4 regions of the Lysinibacillus sp. NPDC093197 genome follow, and region 4 is predicted to be linked to each of the others. Evidence: riboswitches for the same ligand, from Rfam matches in the RefSeq annotation. Region 4 holds a riboswitch; each other region holds the start of a gene.

Region 1 (3,813 bases), on a different contig from region 4:
CATCTATTTGAACGAGAGCATCACGGTGTTTTAACAGGCTCCCCAGTGACAGATGTATGCTTCACCCTTTTGACGGGACGTGCTCATATCAAGCATACAGAGGGTGGCGATTTTCGCGAAGCAACTTTCCGTGCACTTCGACAAGGGCTGGAGCAAGCCGAAAATATATTGCTTGAACCATATTATCGCTTTAAATTGAAAGCATCGAATGATTTTATCGGTCGTATGATGAACGATATCCAGCAAGCAGATGGGACTTTTGATGACCCTCTATTAACAGAGGAACAAGTAACATTAACAGGACGTGTTCCTGTTGCAACATTTATGCATTATAGTACTACTTTCGCTGCTTATACAAACGGCAAAGGGTCAATATCGTTACAATTTGATGGCTATGATAAATGCCATAATAGTGAAGAAATAATTGCGCAAATCAATTACAATAAACAGGCAGATCCCGACTATACATCATCAAGTATTTTTTGTGCGAAAGGAAAGGGCTATTCAGTTCCTTGGTATGAGGCAAAAGAAGCCATGCATTGCTTGTAATTATCCGAGAAACCGCATTTTCCAAAGCATAACAGCGATTGGGGGATGATTTATCGGTTATTTAGCAAGTTTTATTGCCGATTTGAATGGTTTTATCGGCGATTCAGCGACTTTTATCGGCGATTCAGCTAGTTTTTATGGCGATTTCAAAAGTTATCCATAAAAAATGACAGAAGGCATCGAAAACATCTCGATGCCTTTTATATTAATCTTATAAAGCTTTTTTCGCTTTCGCAACAAAGTTATTCGCTGATTCCACAATTACGTAACCATTACTATTCGAAAAATCAACAAGAACCGAACCTGGTTTACTCTTTAAAATTTGTAATTGCTCAATTAATTGAAGCAATAATTGATGACCATTGCCTCTTGGATGCCAATTTAAATGATAGTCATTTAATTCTTTCACACTTTGAAGAAATTGAGCGTATTCACACTCTACATACTTTATTAAATGTACTATTTTATTACTATCTTGATTTGTATGAACGACTAACGACAACTCTTCTAAATAGGTGTGATAGAAACGCATAACCATCGAGCATAGTAAATCATTGACTCTTGCAGCACTTAAGATGGGCTTTGGCTCTAAATCAAGCCTATCTAAATTTGGTTTAGCTCGAATCGAATCAATACGTGTTATTAAATGATACGGCTCACCATTTACCTCATATACGATTGGATTTGTTGGCATGTACATCATAAAGGCATTCTTTTTTGTTTTCAGCTCATCCGCTACACTTGCTTTAGCAAAAAGGCACCCTTCATATACCTCATTTTGAATCCAAATGATGCCTTTGTTATAGAAAATTTGATTAAATAAACGTTCGTTCCGAATAAGTCCTGTTGCTAAAAACTGATCAACAAGTGCTTCAATGACCATTCTCGTTTTTGGCTGCTTGGCAACTTCAATGCGCGGCAGTTTACAAATCTTCATATCTCCATATTGCTTTTCCTGTGTTGTACAAACATGAATTTTCGTCATACGTGCACCTCTTTTCGTACATATTTTCAAAACAAATGTTTCGATTACATAAAAAGACGGATTTCCTGCTAAATAAGAGGAAATCCGTCGTTACGGCTAATCATTATCATTCATCCAGTAACATCAAACATTGCACCAATGGGAGAGATTTGGCTCGATGCCGTATCCCTTTATATCCTTTGGTTTTTATCGTTTGACGTACTGTGACGAACAGAACATTCTGTTTTGTCAACATGCCACCTCCTATTCCTCGTAGGTTATTGGTGTGTACTTGTAACAGGCAGGTCTCCTGACTTATGGTCATCGCTTCTTTTCACCTTCCCATCATTTGACAGTGGTATTTGAAAAGACGCTCACATTTACAGTTGCGGGACAGTGTCGGACTTGCACCGACTTCCCTTTTCAGTAAATTGCACGCAATTTACACCTATTACTACACGCTATTCAGTTGTAATAAAATGTATAGTATCGCTAGTATACTATTAAATCACATTGTAAAGTAATGGAATTTCAATGTCAATGAACAGTACAAGGTATCTATTTGGACTTACAGATTAATATAGTTTTGAGTACATTCGTAAAAAAGATATTTTTCCATCCAAATCAAAGCTAATTATTTTCAAATATCATTCACTTTCCATCGCTTGAAATAGCTTTTGAGCATAGCTATCGGTGAAATTAAATGCACCTTGTTCCTTGTACTGTTCATCGACAATTTCGCCAGCTTTCATTACATAAATCCGTTCACTTAAATATGAAACTGCTTTTAAATCATGAGAAATAAATAAAATAGCCATGTTTCTTTCTTTATTTAACGAAATTAATAAATCGATAATTTCCCGCTGAATTAGACGATCTAGGCTAGAAACAATTTCATCACATACTATCAATTTCGGTTCAACTAGAATAGAGCGTAATAAATTTACTCTTTGCTTCTCCCCACCACTAAGTTCAGAGGGCAGAGATTGTAATACATCGTTTGATAACTTGACCTTCTCAAGCATCGTTTGTAAATAGGTGTCCGTCACGAATTTTTGATGCTGCAATGGCTCCCTTAATAGTTCCTTAACCGTCCACATAGGGTTTAAAGCATTACTAGCATTTTGGAATATAATTTGGCACTTTTCATAAAAGGACTTCCGATTGTTCTTTGTGATTTGTTGATTTTGAAAAATTACGGTCCCTTTATCAGGTGATTCTAGCTGCATAATGACTTTGGCTAAAGTACTTTTACCGCTTCCACTTTCTCCTACAAGTCCGACGATTTCGCCTTCTCCTACAGTAAGGTTTATATTTGCTAACACTTGCTGCCCTGTTCGATAGCTTTTATTTACGTTTTCTACCCGAAGCAACTAAAACACCTCCTAAAAATGATTTGTGACAAGCCGTTTTGTATACGGATGTTTTGGTTGCTCAAAAATTTCTGTCGCTTGCCCCTTCTCGACAATCTCTCCATTTTTCATCACAACAATCGTATCCGCTAGTGAAACTGCAACCCCTAAATCATGGGTAATCAATATAATAGTTGTTCCCAGTTGAGCATGTAGATTTTTTAGTAATGTAATAAAGTGTTGTTGATGCAACATATCTAGTGCAGAAGTTGGTTCATCAGCTATCAAAATGTCTGGCTTATTATACAATGCACAGGCAAGCATACAACGTTGCAGCATACCCCCTGACAACTCAAATGGATAGCAATCTAATACATCTTCGGTCAAATTTAATTCCTTTAAGATAGCGGTCATTTTTGGCAGAAACATCTCTTTCTCCTCGCCCATTCGTAAGGCAGTAAACATATACAATTGTTGTTTCATTTTTTGGGTAGGAGAAAAGCTATTTGTAGCATCTTGAAAAATAGTAAAGATATGCTTTGTCCGTAACAGTAACCTATCTTTTTTTGACATCGCCATTATATTTTTCCCATTAAAGTACACTGCCCCTGTCGTCTCAGCTTGTGGCGGGAGCATTCCTAAAATAGCTGATACGGTTGTGCTTTTCCCACTCCCACTTTCACCAATAACTGCTGTAATTTGGCCTTTTGGCACAGTTAACGAGATATTGTGGATGAGATTTTTATCGTTCACTCGAACAGTTAAATTGTCGATTTTAAACATGTGATCGTTCTCCTCCTTGTTTGAAAGTGCTCCCGATTGCTTGCACACATAATATCGTCACAAAAATCATAAACCCAGGAAAAAGGCCGATCCACCAAGCACCAACGAGTAAATCATTTTGCGCTGTGTACAGCATCGTCCCCCATGACGGGATGGCTGGCGGCA
Region 2 (3,813 bases), on a different contig from region 4:
AATCATGGAAAAAGAGATTTTGCAACTTTTTAGTAATTTAACAGAGCGTGACCGTGAGATTGAATACGAGTCGTATAGAAGATTGATAAAAATTATGCAAGAACCAGTAGATTGGACATATGCAGTTTGGGAACAGCTTATTAAAGCCCTTACATATACAGATGGACATGCTCGTGCACGGGCAGCACAGTTTTTATGTGCATTAGCAGCAAAAAGTGACCCGGAAGAACGTGTTCTGGATGATTTTTTAAAAATTTGGGCCGTAACATACGATGAAAAAACAGTAACTGCAAGGCATGCTCTTCAAGCAATTTGGCAAATTGGGCTTGCTGGACAAGTTCAAAGGGATTTAATTGTTTCGTATTTAGCGAAAAGGTTCCAAACATGTATCGATGAAAAGCAACCATCGCGTATTCGATATGATATTATTGTCTCCTTCAAGAAATTGTTTGATGCTACGAATGATCAAAACTTACTGGATATTGCAAAGAGATTAATAGAAGAAGAGCAGGATATAAAATACAAAAAGAAATATAAAACAGCCATCCGTTAAAATAGCGAGATGGCTATTTTTATGCCCAAGTGTGTTATTTTGAAGAAAGAAAAGTTATTGATTATAATGAAAACAGGAGGATGGATTCAGTTTTTGATAGGTCTTATATACTGACGTAAGCTTTAGTATAAGTGAGAGCCAGAAACTATCTATAAAGAGGAAACACGTAAATCTGCAACTGTATATAGCATAGTAACAGTATAATTTTTGTAAATAAGAAAGGGTCGGGTCGAGAAAATGGGGATTTATAATTATTTAGTGAAAAAGCCAAATGGTGAAATTTTATCAATGGAGACATTTCGTGGAAAGACAATGTTAATCGTCAACACAGCCAACCAATGTGATTTTACATATCAATTTGAAGATTTACAAAAAATGTATAATAAATATGACAAGGAAAATTTCGTTGTTTTAGGTTTCCCATGTAATCAGTTTGGACAGCAGAACCCAGAAGATGGAGTTGAGACAACTCAACTTTGTCAACTTAACTACGGGGTAACTTTCCCGATTTTTGAACTAGTTCAGGTTAATGGAGAAGAGACACATCCGTTATTCAATTATTTAAAGCATGAAGTAGATTTTCGTGAATTCGGAAAGGCGAATATGCAGGAAAAGATGTTAGCTGAGGCTATTATCCAAATTGCACCTAGCTTTTTAGATGGACGTAACATTCGTTGGAACTTTACGAAATTTTTAGTAGATAATCAAGGTCATACAGTTGAGCGCTTTGAACCAACAGATTCACAATTAGATATTGAGCAAGCTATTGAAAAAATTTTATAGCTAGCTATTTTAATCAGAATTTTTAGGCTGGAATAACAAATAGCGGATCACTATGTAGAAATAGTGCTAAGTTTTGTATAAATATATTCGAATATTCCACAATCTCGCAACTACTCTTTCAAATCAATATATGATAAACTGCTAATCAAGTGAATAATTCTTGCAGAATAATGGTGCTAACTTTAGCATAATCGGGAATTCGGTGTAAAACCGAAGCTGTTTCCGCAACTGTAAGTACAAGAATCATAATAAATGCCACTGTCGAAAAGGGGAAGACCCAAGATGGGAAGGTTTTATGATATCGCTACTGCATTGGGTAGTGAGCTGTACGAGCCAGGAGACCGACCTTTATTTAATGTATAAAAACTCTTCGGAAGCTAGGAGGATATACGGCAAATACATAGGCAATGTCGCGTGAGGCGGCACTATATATGCTATTTTCGTCGTTCCCTAGGGAGCGGCGTTTTTTTATGCACCTGTAAAGCAAAATCTGTTCATGAAAGAAAGAAGGGACTAAGTATGAAAAAAGATGCCCGTTATTCTTGCTACCCGTTCATGCGTGAAAAAATATCTACAGTAGATTTTGAGATTCGTACGGATAGTTTAACAACTCATGTCGGTGTAGCATTGACGGCTGTAAAAGCTGAAAAAGTTGAAGTAGTGGCGACAGATTTATTGACTATTTTGCCAATGGCCTACCATGTAAATGGCTCAGTACGTGGCAAATTAGCGGTAACGGAAGAAGATTTGTTATGGCTTAGCGAGCGCTATGATTTTTATGTGGGGCATGTAAAGGAAGAAATCCAAAACTTTGTTTTACCACAAGGTACGGGGGCTGCAACTGCGCTTCATTTATGTCGTAGTGAGGCAAAAAAATCATACCGTGTTCTACATAAAGTTTCTGAGGAAAGAGAAGTACCAGCCATCCTTTTCGATTACTTAGGATTATTAGCTAATGTATTTTTTGTAATGGCTGTATACATGAATCAACAAGCTGGTATTGCTGAAATACCGTTTATAAGCAAATCATATCCGATGAAGAAAAAGAAGGAGAATGTGTAAAGTGAAGAAACTATTTAAATTCCAATGGCTTACAGTGTTAATGTTAGCACTTGTATTGGCAGGTTGCGGCACAGCAAATGAAGCTAAAAAGGACGATACATCGAAAACAGGACAACAAGCTGAGCAAACAGGCTACAAAGTGACAGATGATCGCGATGTAGAAGTAGCATTTGATGCAGTACCAAAAACGGTTGTGTCATTACAACCGAGTAACACTGAAGTTCTATTTGCACTAGGTGTTGGCGATAAAGTAGTTGGGGCAACTGAATATGATACTTACCCAGAAGAAGCAAAAAAAATCGAACGAGTGTCAGATTCTGTAACATTCAATAGCGAGAAAATTGTAGCGCTAAAGCCAGATGTTGTAATTGCTTATTACACAGGTAATGACGAGACACTAGATGCCCTTAAAGGTCTTGAAGATGCAGGCGTGAAAGTATTTGTTATTAAATCAGCCGCATCATTTGAAGATGTTTATGGAGATATTCAACAAATTGCTGAAGTGATGGGTGTTCAAGATAAAGGTGAGCAATTAAACAAAGATATTAAAGCGAAAATTGCGGATGTGCAAGCAAAAGTAAAAACTGTAGAAACACCGAAAAATGTTTATTTAGAAATTAGCCCTAAGCCAGATATTTATACAACAGCAGCTGGTACTTTCCAACAAGAGATTCTTGATGCAGCGAATGTGAACAATGTATTTGGTGATCAAACAGGATGGGTAAAAGTTTCTGAGGAAGATGTTATCGCGAAAAATCCTCAAGTTATTTTAACAACAGTAAACTATGTAGAAGACTCAGTAGGCGAAATTCTTGGGCGTGATGGATGGAATACAATTACTGCTATTCAAGATAAAGCAGTAAATTATATTGATACTGATATTTCCAATCGTCCAGGTCCACGTATTGGTGAAGCTGTTGAGATGGTAGCAAAAGCAGTATATCCCGAATTATTTAAATAAGGATAAATGGTGAAAGCCAACCATTAAAACTTGGGCAAAAGAGATAAAGTGTTAGATTGACTGCGATCAATCTAACACTTTTTTGCTTGTGAATGTTGTTGTCCGCTAAGTACAGGCTTCACGGTCTTCAACCTCCGATATCTTCAAGACAACCGATGATTCATAGACTTTGAATCTCTACTAAAAGGTTTTGTGAATAATTGGTATTATCTTCAGTTGTTCTATAAAATAGAAATATAAATGATTGCTTAAATAAGGGAGGCGTAGTGGATGACACAGTTTGACATGAAGGTTATTCCGTTTGAGGCAGTCTTAAATTTCCGCGATATGGGTGGCTATAAGACGCGAGATGGCAGAGTGGTTAAGAATGGATTGCTATATCGTTCGGCTGCACTAGGTAAGATGACACCGGCGGATAAGGAGCGCTTTGAAGCACTAGGAGTAAAAACAATAT
Region 3 (3,813 bases), on a different contig from region 4:
ACGTAGGCACAAGCTCATATGGCTGAGGAGGTATTGTATTACCTAAAATATCACCGACTTTTGCTAGACTAAGCCCTTTAACCGCGAAAATTTCTCCTGCTTGCACTTCTTGTGTTGTGTCAAAATGGCTGCCATTATATAAACGAATTTCAGTTATTTTTTCAGTCACATCACCAAATGTAAAGTCTTGGCGTGTATGTAAAGTTCCTTGCAATGCTTTGATAAACGTTAACCGTTGAGTTCCATCATGGCGAATTTTAAATACCTCTCCTTGAAACGGTGCTTGATGGTCGAATCGAGTCTCCGTAAGTAGAGGGAGCTGTGATAAAAATTCTTTTATTCCAATATCCTTTAATGCCGCACCAGTAAAGCAAGGAAATGCTTGCTCTTGTTTAATCAACTTTTGCAACTGTAATAGGCATGTTTGTGCATCGAGATTTTCTGTCAAATAGGCATCGAGTAGTTGTTCATCACGTTCAGCTAGCCATTCAGCAATGTGGCTCTGGACATAATCTGTACGCAATGGGTCTTCTATTAAAAGTACGTCCTTCGAACATTCCTTTCGAAGCTGCTTCATAACGGCATCTACATCAGCGCCTTCACGATCTATCTTATTAATAAAGAAGAAGGTTGGTACGTTGTATTGCCTTAGCAATTGCCACACGGTTTCAGTATGTCCTTGTACACCCTCTACTGCGCTTACGATAATAATGGCGTAATCCATTACACGAATTGCGCGTTCCATCTCTGGTGAAAAGTCGACATGCCCAGGAGTATCAATTAGTGTGTATGTATCATCCCCAATTTGCATCCGTCCTTGTTCAGCAAAAATGGTAATACCACGAGCTTGTTCGATAGTATGATTATCTAAAAAAGTATCTTGGTGATCGACTCTTCCACGCGTTTGAATACTGTTCGTATGGAATAGTAGTTGTTCACAAAAGGTTGTCTTTCCTGCATCGACATGTGCGAGCACACCAATCGTTTTATACATAAAAAATCCTCATTTCTATTTTTCCTATATTCCTATTGTAACAGATAGTGCTTAAAAACATTTCGAGTAGAATAGTTCTCGTTTATGTTTGAATAGTAGTCAATTATTCATAATTATTAGTTATGGATTTTTTTGTGTGATTGAAAACAAAAATTACTTCTGCTAGGCTATTTTTATAACTTAATACTTCTATATATTGGTGCAAATGGTTTCTATCATTTGCTTAAAAGGGAAATCGGTGTAAATCCGATGCTGTCCCGCAACTGTAAATGGGGAGTTTATACAACACAGTCACTGTAGTTTAACTATGGGAAGACGTATAAACGTTGAACCTAAGCCAGGATACCTGCCAATATATATTATTTTACTTAACACCACGAGGATGGGAATAGTGATTGGTTGAATAACCATTGTTTTTTCACTATGCCGCCCTCTTGGAAACAAGAGGGTTTTTTGTGTCCATTTTGATGTGCAGTAGTTTAAGCAGGAACCGTAGCAAACAGCAATTCATGCTTTTACCAGGAAATGAAGCGTCAAGAAGTGCTCGTAATCAATAGCAAAGAAGTCATTGATTTCTTACTATAAAGATGAAAAATTACAAACTAAAGGAGAAACAAACATGAACAAATGGAAAGGCATGTGGCTAGTTCTTGCAATGGCATTATTGAGCATTTTAGGCGCTTGTAGTGCAAAAGATGATTCAGAATCAGCTGCACAAAGTGAAAACATTGAACCAGCACAAGCAGAGGCAAAAGAAGTAACAATTGATAATAACGATACGACACAAGTTTATACAGAAGCTCCTAAAAAGGCGATTAGCTTAAATCAGCACGTTACAGAAATAATGCTAGCATTAGGTTTAGAAGATTCAATGGTTGGTACTGCTTATTTAGATGATAAAATTTATGAACCTTTACAAGCAGCTTACGATAAAGTACCAGTGATAGCGGAGCAGTATCCGACAAAAGAACAAGTAATTGATAGTGAAGCGGATTTTTTATACGCTGGGTGGAAAAGTGGCTTTAGCGAAAAGGGTGTTGGTACACCAGAAGAGTTAGAAGCACTTGGTATTCACACCTATTTACATACTTCTTCAAGTATTACAAAACCAACGTTAGAGGATATATTTACGGATATCCGTAATATTGCAAAAATATTCCGTGTTGAAGACCGCGGAGAGGCATTAATTGAACAGATGACAAAGGATGTTGATGCTGTTCGCGCAAAGTTACCACAAGGTGAAAAAGAATTACGTGTTCTAGTTTTCGATAGTGGGGACAAGGAAGTCTTTACAGCGGCACAAAACTTTATGGATGAACTTGTCACAGTTGCTGGCGGTAAAAACATTTTTGGCGATGTTGAATCGGGCTGGACAACGGTATCAAAAGAAGAAACAGTTGAACGTAACCCTGAAGTCATTGTCGTAATTGATTATGGTTCCCAAACAGCAGAAGACAAAATTAAATTCCTAAAAAGTGATCCGGCATTAAAAGAAACAGATGCTGTGAAAAATGAACGCTTTGTCATTTTACCACTTTCAGCAGCTTCAGAAGGGGTTCGTGCTGCAGAGGCTATTGAAATTTTAGCAAAAGGTTTTTATCCTGAAAACTTTTAAATAACAATCGAAAGAGCTAGCTACTTGCTAGCTCTTTTTCATAAGGAGAACAAACAATGAATGCCTTTCGTTCAAATACACCAGATCGAACATTTGAAAAACTAAATACAAATGGAAATTTTACACGCCTTGCAGTAAGTCAAGGTATTATCAATAAGCATTATACACCAGCTCAATTTCAAAAAATTGCTGAGGTTGTAGGTGATAGCGGCGCAATTAAATACTCGGCTTCCTATAGTATCCTTTTGTCCGTCCCAACTATAAACGTGAATGAAATTATCAATGAGCTTCAAGAAGCAGGCTTATATATTGCAAAGCAAGGTCCTATCGTTGCGATAAAAGCATGTGATTTTTGTGATGGGGACAAAATGGAGGCTGCCGAAATAACCGAACACCTATACGAAGCATTACATGAAGAAACTGTGCCTTCTAGACTACGGTTAAATATTAATGGCTGTGCATCGGCTTGCTATAATGCTGTATATGATGATATTGGGCTTGTTTATCAAAAGGATAGCTTCGATGTTTACTTAGGTGCCGTGCCGATGGGGGCCAATGCAAAGGCGGGTACACTATTTGCTAAAAGAGTTTCAGTACAAAAAATAGAAAGCTTTCTACAACAAATTATCAGGCATTATCAGAAACACGCTCGCCCAAATGAACCTTTCCATAAATTTTATCGTAGAACAAATAGCGCTGAATTTTGGCAAGCATTAAAGAAAGAGTGATTCTCCTTCATTGATTTCTGCCTTTGGAGTCGTGTCGTTTTAAACAACTGATAAAAGGAAAGAGCTGGCTAGAGCTAGCTCTTTTTTAATGGAAACAATAGATGACTAGGTAGGGGTATAGATGTTAAAAATAATGTCTTTAAAGAAGTAGTTTTAGCCTGATACGCTAGGTAAAGTTGGGTTAAAATATTAAAAATTAGGGAATGATAAGGACGAAAATCTAAATGTAGGGGGGATGGAATGACCATCATAAACAATCATAAAAATACACTAGTTTATGTAAGCCGGAATTTATTGTCAGGGTTTCTATTTGGGATAGGCCTAGTAGCTTTTATAGATGAGACTATTTTTCATCAATTATTTCGCTGGCATCATTTTTATGATAAGTCTACAACGGATATTGGTTTAATTTCTGATGGTATATTCCATGCAATTAGTTGGTTTGCTACTATTGCAGGATTGTTTTTACTTGCAGA
Region 4 (3,813 bases):
ATTTAAATAAATATTACCTTCAAGATATGTTCCTTTATTTAAAATTGCTGTTGGCGATTGAATTGAGAGCTGTTGTTTTGTAATTGCCAATGTTGCATTTTGAGCATTTGCTTTAAATGTACCTACATTTGTAAGTTTTCCTGCTTGGCTAACTCGGTAGTTATAATCACCATTGTTTATTAACTTGAAAGAAAAAGTTTTTGTACCATCCGGGTTAATCGTAGCTACCCCTTCAGGCAGGACTTCTTCAAATGCAATAAAGTGTTTGATTTTTTTTCCTACAAATAATTCAGCATCTTCAGGGACTGTAAACTTAATATCACCAGAAAACGGAATAGCTGCACTAATTGTTTGAGCTGAAGCCGAAAGTGTTACTGTAGTGCTATTACTAACTGGAACATATTGTGTATGCTTTGCATCTGGCTCAAATGTATAGTAGATTTTTCCCCCTACTAGAGCTAGTACTGGAGTCTGTCCTTGTGTAGTTACTTTACCTAGTTTTAATGACGTATCGTTCGGTATTTCTTGCCCAACTTTTACAGTGTAATCACTATTAACATTCCAACTTGTATTACTAGCTTTAAAATTAAGCTGGCGGAATTGAAATTCTTGATTTGATTCTGCTTTTACTGTTAGCTGACCACCGCCAACACTGTTATGATTGCTATCAAATCCTTCGTAGCGATAACTTCCTACTGGTATAGTTGCTGTATAAACATTGTATGTCCCTTCAACACCAGAGCCTATGTTTATTTCTTGCTCATTCGTATCATAAAGCTTTAACATCACAGCTTTAGGTGCGACAGTAAATTTCACTGTGCTAGTAATATCCGTTTGTAAACCAGGTTTTTTACTAAATGCATTTGTGGCTTGATTTAGCGCTAAAACTTTTGCATCTATTTCTTCTTGACTGGCATTTTCATCTGCGATTAGTTCCTGTGCGTCTATAATTTCATTTGTATATGCATCTATTTCAGCTTGAGTAACCCAGTAATCAGTAGGAGCTACATCTTTTCCATCTAAACTTACTTTCACAGAAGCTTTTGTTTGTTCAGCTTGTTGAACCGCTGTTTGCAAAGCTGTTTTATCAGCTTTAACGATTTCTTCCCCTTCTCCATTTAAAGCAGCATTTAAATGGAGAAGTGCTGCATCCACATTTGTTTGACTACTCTCCATATTTTTAAGCTGCACGTAGGCGGCGTCATAAGAAGACTTTACTTGTTCATTTGCTAAAATTTCGTTTTTAGTTGGCGAGCTATTAATTTCGGCAATTTTCGCTGTTAACTCGTCTTTATTCGCTGGAGTAATTAAACTACTTCCCTCTAAGCCACCACCTAAATCTGCTCCATACCCCCATACTGTAAACTGCCATCTAATGATATCACCATCTTCTGGGAACCATTCAGAAGCACCTCGAGGAATAAAGTTATTATTTACAGCTACCATCCAGCCCGACATAGTTGTATAGTCCATTTGATTTAACCAGTCGGATTCTATTCTTCCATCAACTGGACCAGATTCATCAAGAATGTATTTTGGGACGCTCACTTCTCCAGGATCAGGATCAAAGACACCTGATAAGTAGAAGCTTTCTTCTACAGACCCTGTAATGTCATAGTTGCCTTCTCCTAACAGGTTAACTATAACCTTAGCTATATTATCCCCTTCATAAAAAGGAACACGAACAGGCTCCTTTATGTAGCCCTGCCCCAGTGTAAACTTCTCTACGGAAACCGTCACATAACCTTTAGGTTCCGTATTATTAAATATCGTCGCACTATCATTACTGGTAATAGGAGATAGTTCGCTTTCCGTTTGCTCGGTCATTTCTTTCTCTAATGATTCTTCATTAGTTTGAATACTAGAATCTGTTTCTAACTCACTAGCATCATTTTGTTGTGTCTCAGCGAATGCAACGGGTGATAATAACGAAAATGATAAGATAAAGACAATCGCTATATTCAACCATTTTTTATAAAAGTCCATTTCTTTCCCCCCAATTTTTTATAGATGAATGCGCTTGCAATAACTAGAAAATAAAAAAGATGCTTCTCTAATAAAAGAGAGAGCATCCAAGGAAAACAGAAAAAGGCTCAAAATACTATTTGCCTGTCCATCTATTTGCCGTAAATTCTCCTAGCTTCCGAAGAGATTTAATACGATGAAATAAAGGCAGGTCTCCTGGCTTGTGTACCCTAATCAGAACCTTCCCATCTACTTGAGGCATTTTTCCTCGTTTGACAGTGGTATTTTCTGGAGTCATCTACACATACAGTTGCGGAAACAGCTTCGGATTTGCACCGAATTCCCTATTAAGCTCTTAAAAGAGCACCTTTATTCTGCATTCGCTATTCACTTAATGCTAAGTTTAGCATAGTTTCCATTTTTTCAAAATAGTTTTAAAAAACAATCATTAATAATTATCTAAAAATTATGAAGTTGAATCTGCTTATATTTGCATTGATATCGCATATTACGTTCTTCTTATTTGCAATTCTATATTTAAGCACAAAAGTATTGTCAATAAAAAAACGCCAGAGCAATAATACTCTGACGTTGAAATCATTATTTTGTCGTTACTTTTCTTCCGTACGTCATCCATCTCCACACTTTTTCCAATGGCCCAATTTTGAAAAATTTAAAATAAATGATACTAAAGATGATTTGAATTACAAAAATCATAATGGCAATGATGACAATATAGGAAGTCGAAAGTACTTCGAGTCCCATGAGCGATATAATTGCTAATCCTATAAAACTCTGAGCTAAGTAATTTGTAAATGCCATCTGACCTACCCGTCCAATTGGCTGTAGCATTTTTACAACATTTTTGTGTTCTAGAATCAGGAATAAACTCGCTAAATAAAAATATGTAGTCGGGATTACACCTAAACCTAGTACTAATTGAAGCTTTTGATCATCATTTTGAGATGCAAACCAAATCCAACTAGATATAGCTACAAATATTGGAGCTGTTACATATAAGACCAACTTTATTTGTTTGGTAAGTTGTCTCACATTTCTTATCCAGTCAGCTTTTGCTACTAGAAAACCTGTTAAAAACATAATAAAAATAGTTATTGTATCATTCCCTAGTATATTGAAAACTGTTGAAAGGATAGCTAAGTTTGGCAAAAACATTTGCCCAAGTATGCTTACAATGTGAACAGTAATTATACCAATAAGCCAGTTACGAATTGTATCAATCTGCGCTCGATAAAATGGTAGTAAGAACAAACCTATTACTGCATATGCAGAAAGGATGGAACCCCAGAAAAAAAATATGTGCACAATCCCAATAACAAATAATGCTAGTAAACGTCTTGCAAAACGCCATCGAGGCTTATCACCTCTTGCTTCAGCGCGTGAAGCAAAAATATAAAAACCGACACCGAAAAGAAATGAAAAAATGGAAAAGAATTTTTTCTCAATGAATATATCAATTAGTGTATCAATCACACTATTGAATTTACTATAGGCTGGCACCGGTCCTCCTTCAACTACTATTTGATAAGCACCTACATTAATAAATAAAATACCAAATAACGCTAATCCCCGAATAATATCTAAGGACACAATTCTTTCTTTTTGTGTAACGGATGGATTCATGCTTTCAACTCCTTATCTTCAATACTGCATTTCATGCTCCTTGGCTATTATATCTAGGCAACCTTACAGCAGTTTGTTGATTAGCTTACAAAAACCTTAACTGAAGGATTTCATTTATCTTAACGATTTATTTAAGATTGCAGTTTCTTAGTCAAACACTAAAAAAAGGTCTGGATTAATTTCCAAGACCCTTCTTTTATTCAT

Evidence for each region. A riboswitch is a leader RNA that binds a small molecule or an ion and turns the genes downstream of it on or off. The one in region 4 is predicted to bind cobalamin.
Region 1: another riboswitch for cobalamin. It lies ahead of ACIP9G_RS01725 (hypothetical protein); the one in region 4 lies ahead of ACIP9G_RS09405 (S-layer homology domain-containing protein).
Region 2: another riboswitch for cobalamin. It lies ahead of ACIP9G_RS19660 (hypothetical protein); the one in region 4 lies ahead of ACIP9G_RS09405 (S-layer homology domain-containing protein).
Region 3: another riboswitch for cobalamin. It lies ahead of ACIP9G_RS01715 (ABC transporter substrate-binding protein); the one in region 4 lies ahead of ACIP9G_RS09405 (S-layer homology domain-containing protein).

The regions. Positions count from the first base shown of each region.
Region 1 is NZ_JBIVOH010000001.1:351,263-355,075, forward strand. It holds gene ACIP9G_RS01720 (GTP-binding protein) at 1-549, shown strand, start outside; gene ACIP9G_RS01725 (hypothetical protein) at 761-1,534, opposite strand; cobalamin riboswitch at 1,797-1,980, opposite strand; gene ACIP9G_RS01730 (ABC transporter ATP-binding protein) at 2,161-2,886, opposite strand; gene ACIP9G_RS01735 (ATP-binding cassette domain-containing protein) at 2,899-3,648, opposite strand; gene ACIP9G_RS01740 (ABC transporter permease) at 3,641-3,813, opposite strand, start outside.
Region 2 is NZ_JBIVOH010000009.1:96,872-100,684, forward strand. It holds gene ACIP9G_RS19650 (hypothetical protein) at 5-553, shown strand; gene ACIP9G_RS19655 (glutathione peroxidase) at 791-1,336, shown strand; cobalamin riboswitch at 1,491-1,700, shown strand; gene ACIP9G_RS19660 (hypothetical protein) at 1,856-2,398, shown strand; gene ACIP9G_RS19665 (ABC transporter substrate-binding protein) at 2,400-3,359, shown strand; gene ACIP9G_RS19670 (tyrosine-protein phosphatase) at 3,630-3,813, shown strand, end outside.
Region 3 is NZ_JBIVOH010000001.1:347,055-350,867, reverse strand. It holds gene ACIP9G_RS01720 (GTP-binding protein) at 1-994, opposite strand, end outside; cobalamin riboswitch at 1,175-1,362, shown strand; gene ACIP9G_RS01715 (ABC transporter substrate-binding protein) at 1,614-2,609, shown strand; gene ACIP9G_RS01710 (precorrin-3B methylase) at 2,666-3,337, shown strand; gene ACIP9G_RS01705 (DUF2243 domain-containing protein) at 3,578-3,813, shown strand, end outside.
Region 4 is NZ_JBIVOH010000002.1:715,857-719,669, forward strand. It holds gene ACIP9G_RS09405 (S-layer homology domain-containing protein) at 1-1,986, opposite strand, end outside; cobalamin riboswitch at 2,155-2,351, opposite strand; gene ACIP9G_RS09410 (DUF418 domain-containing protein) at 2,566-3,609, opposite strand.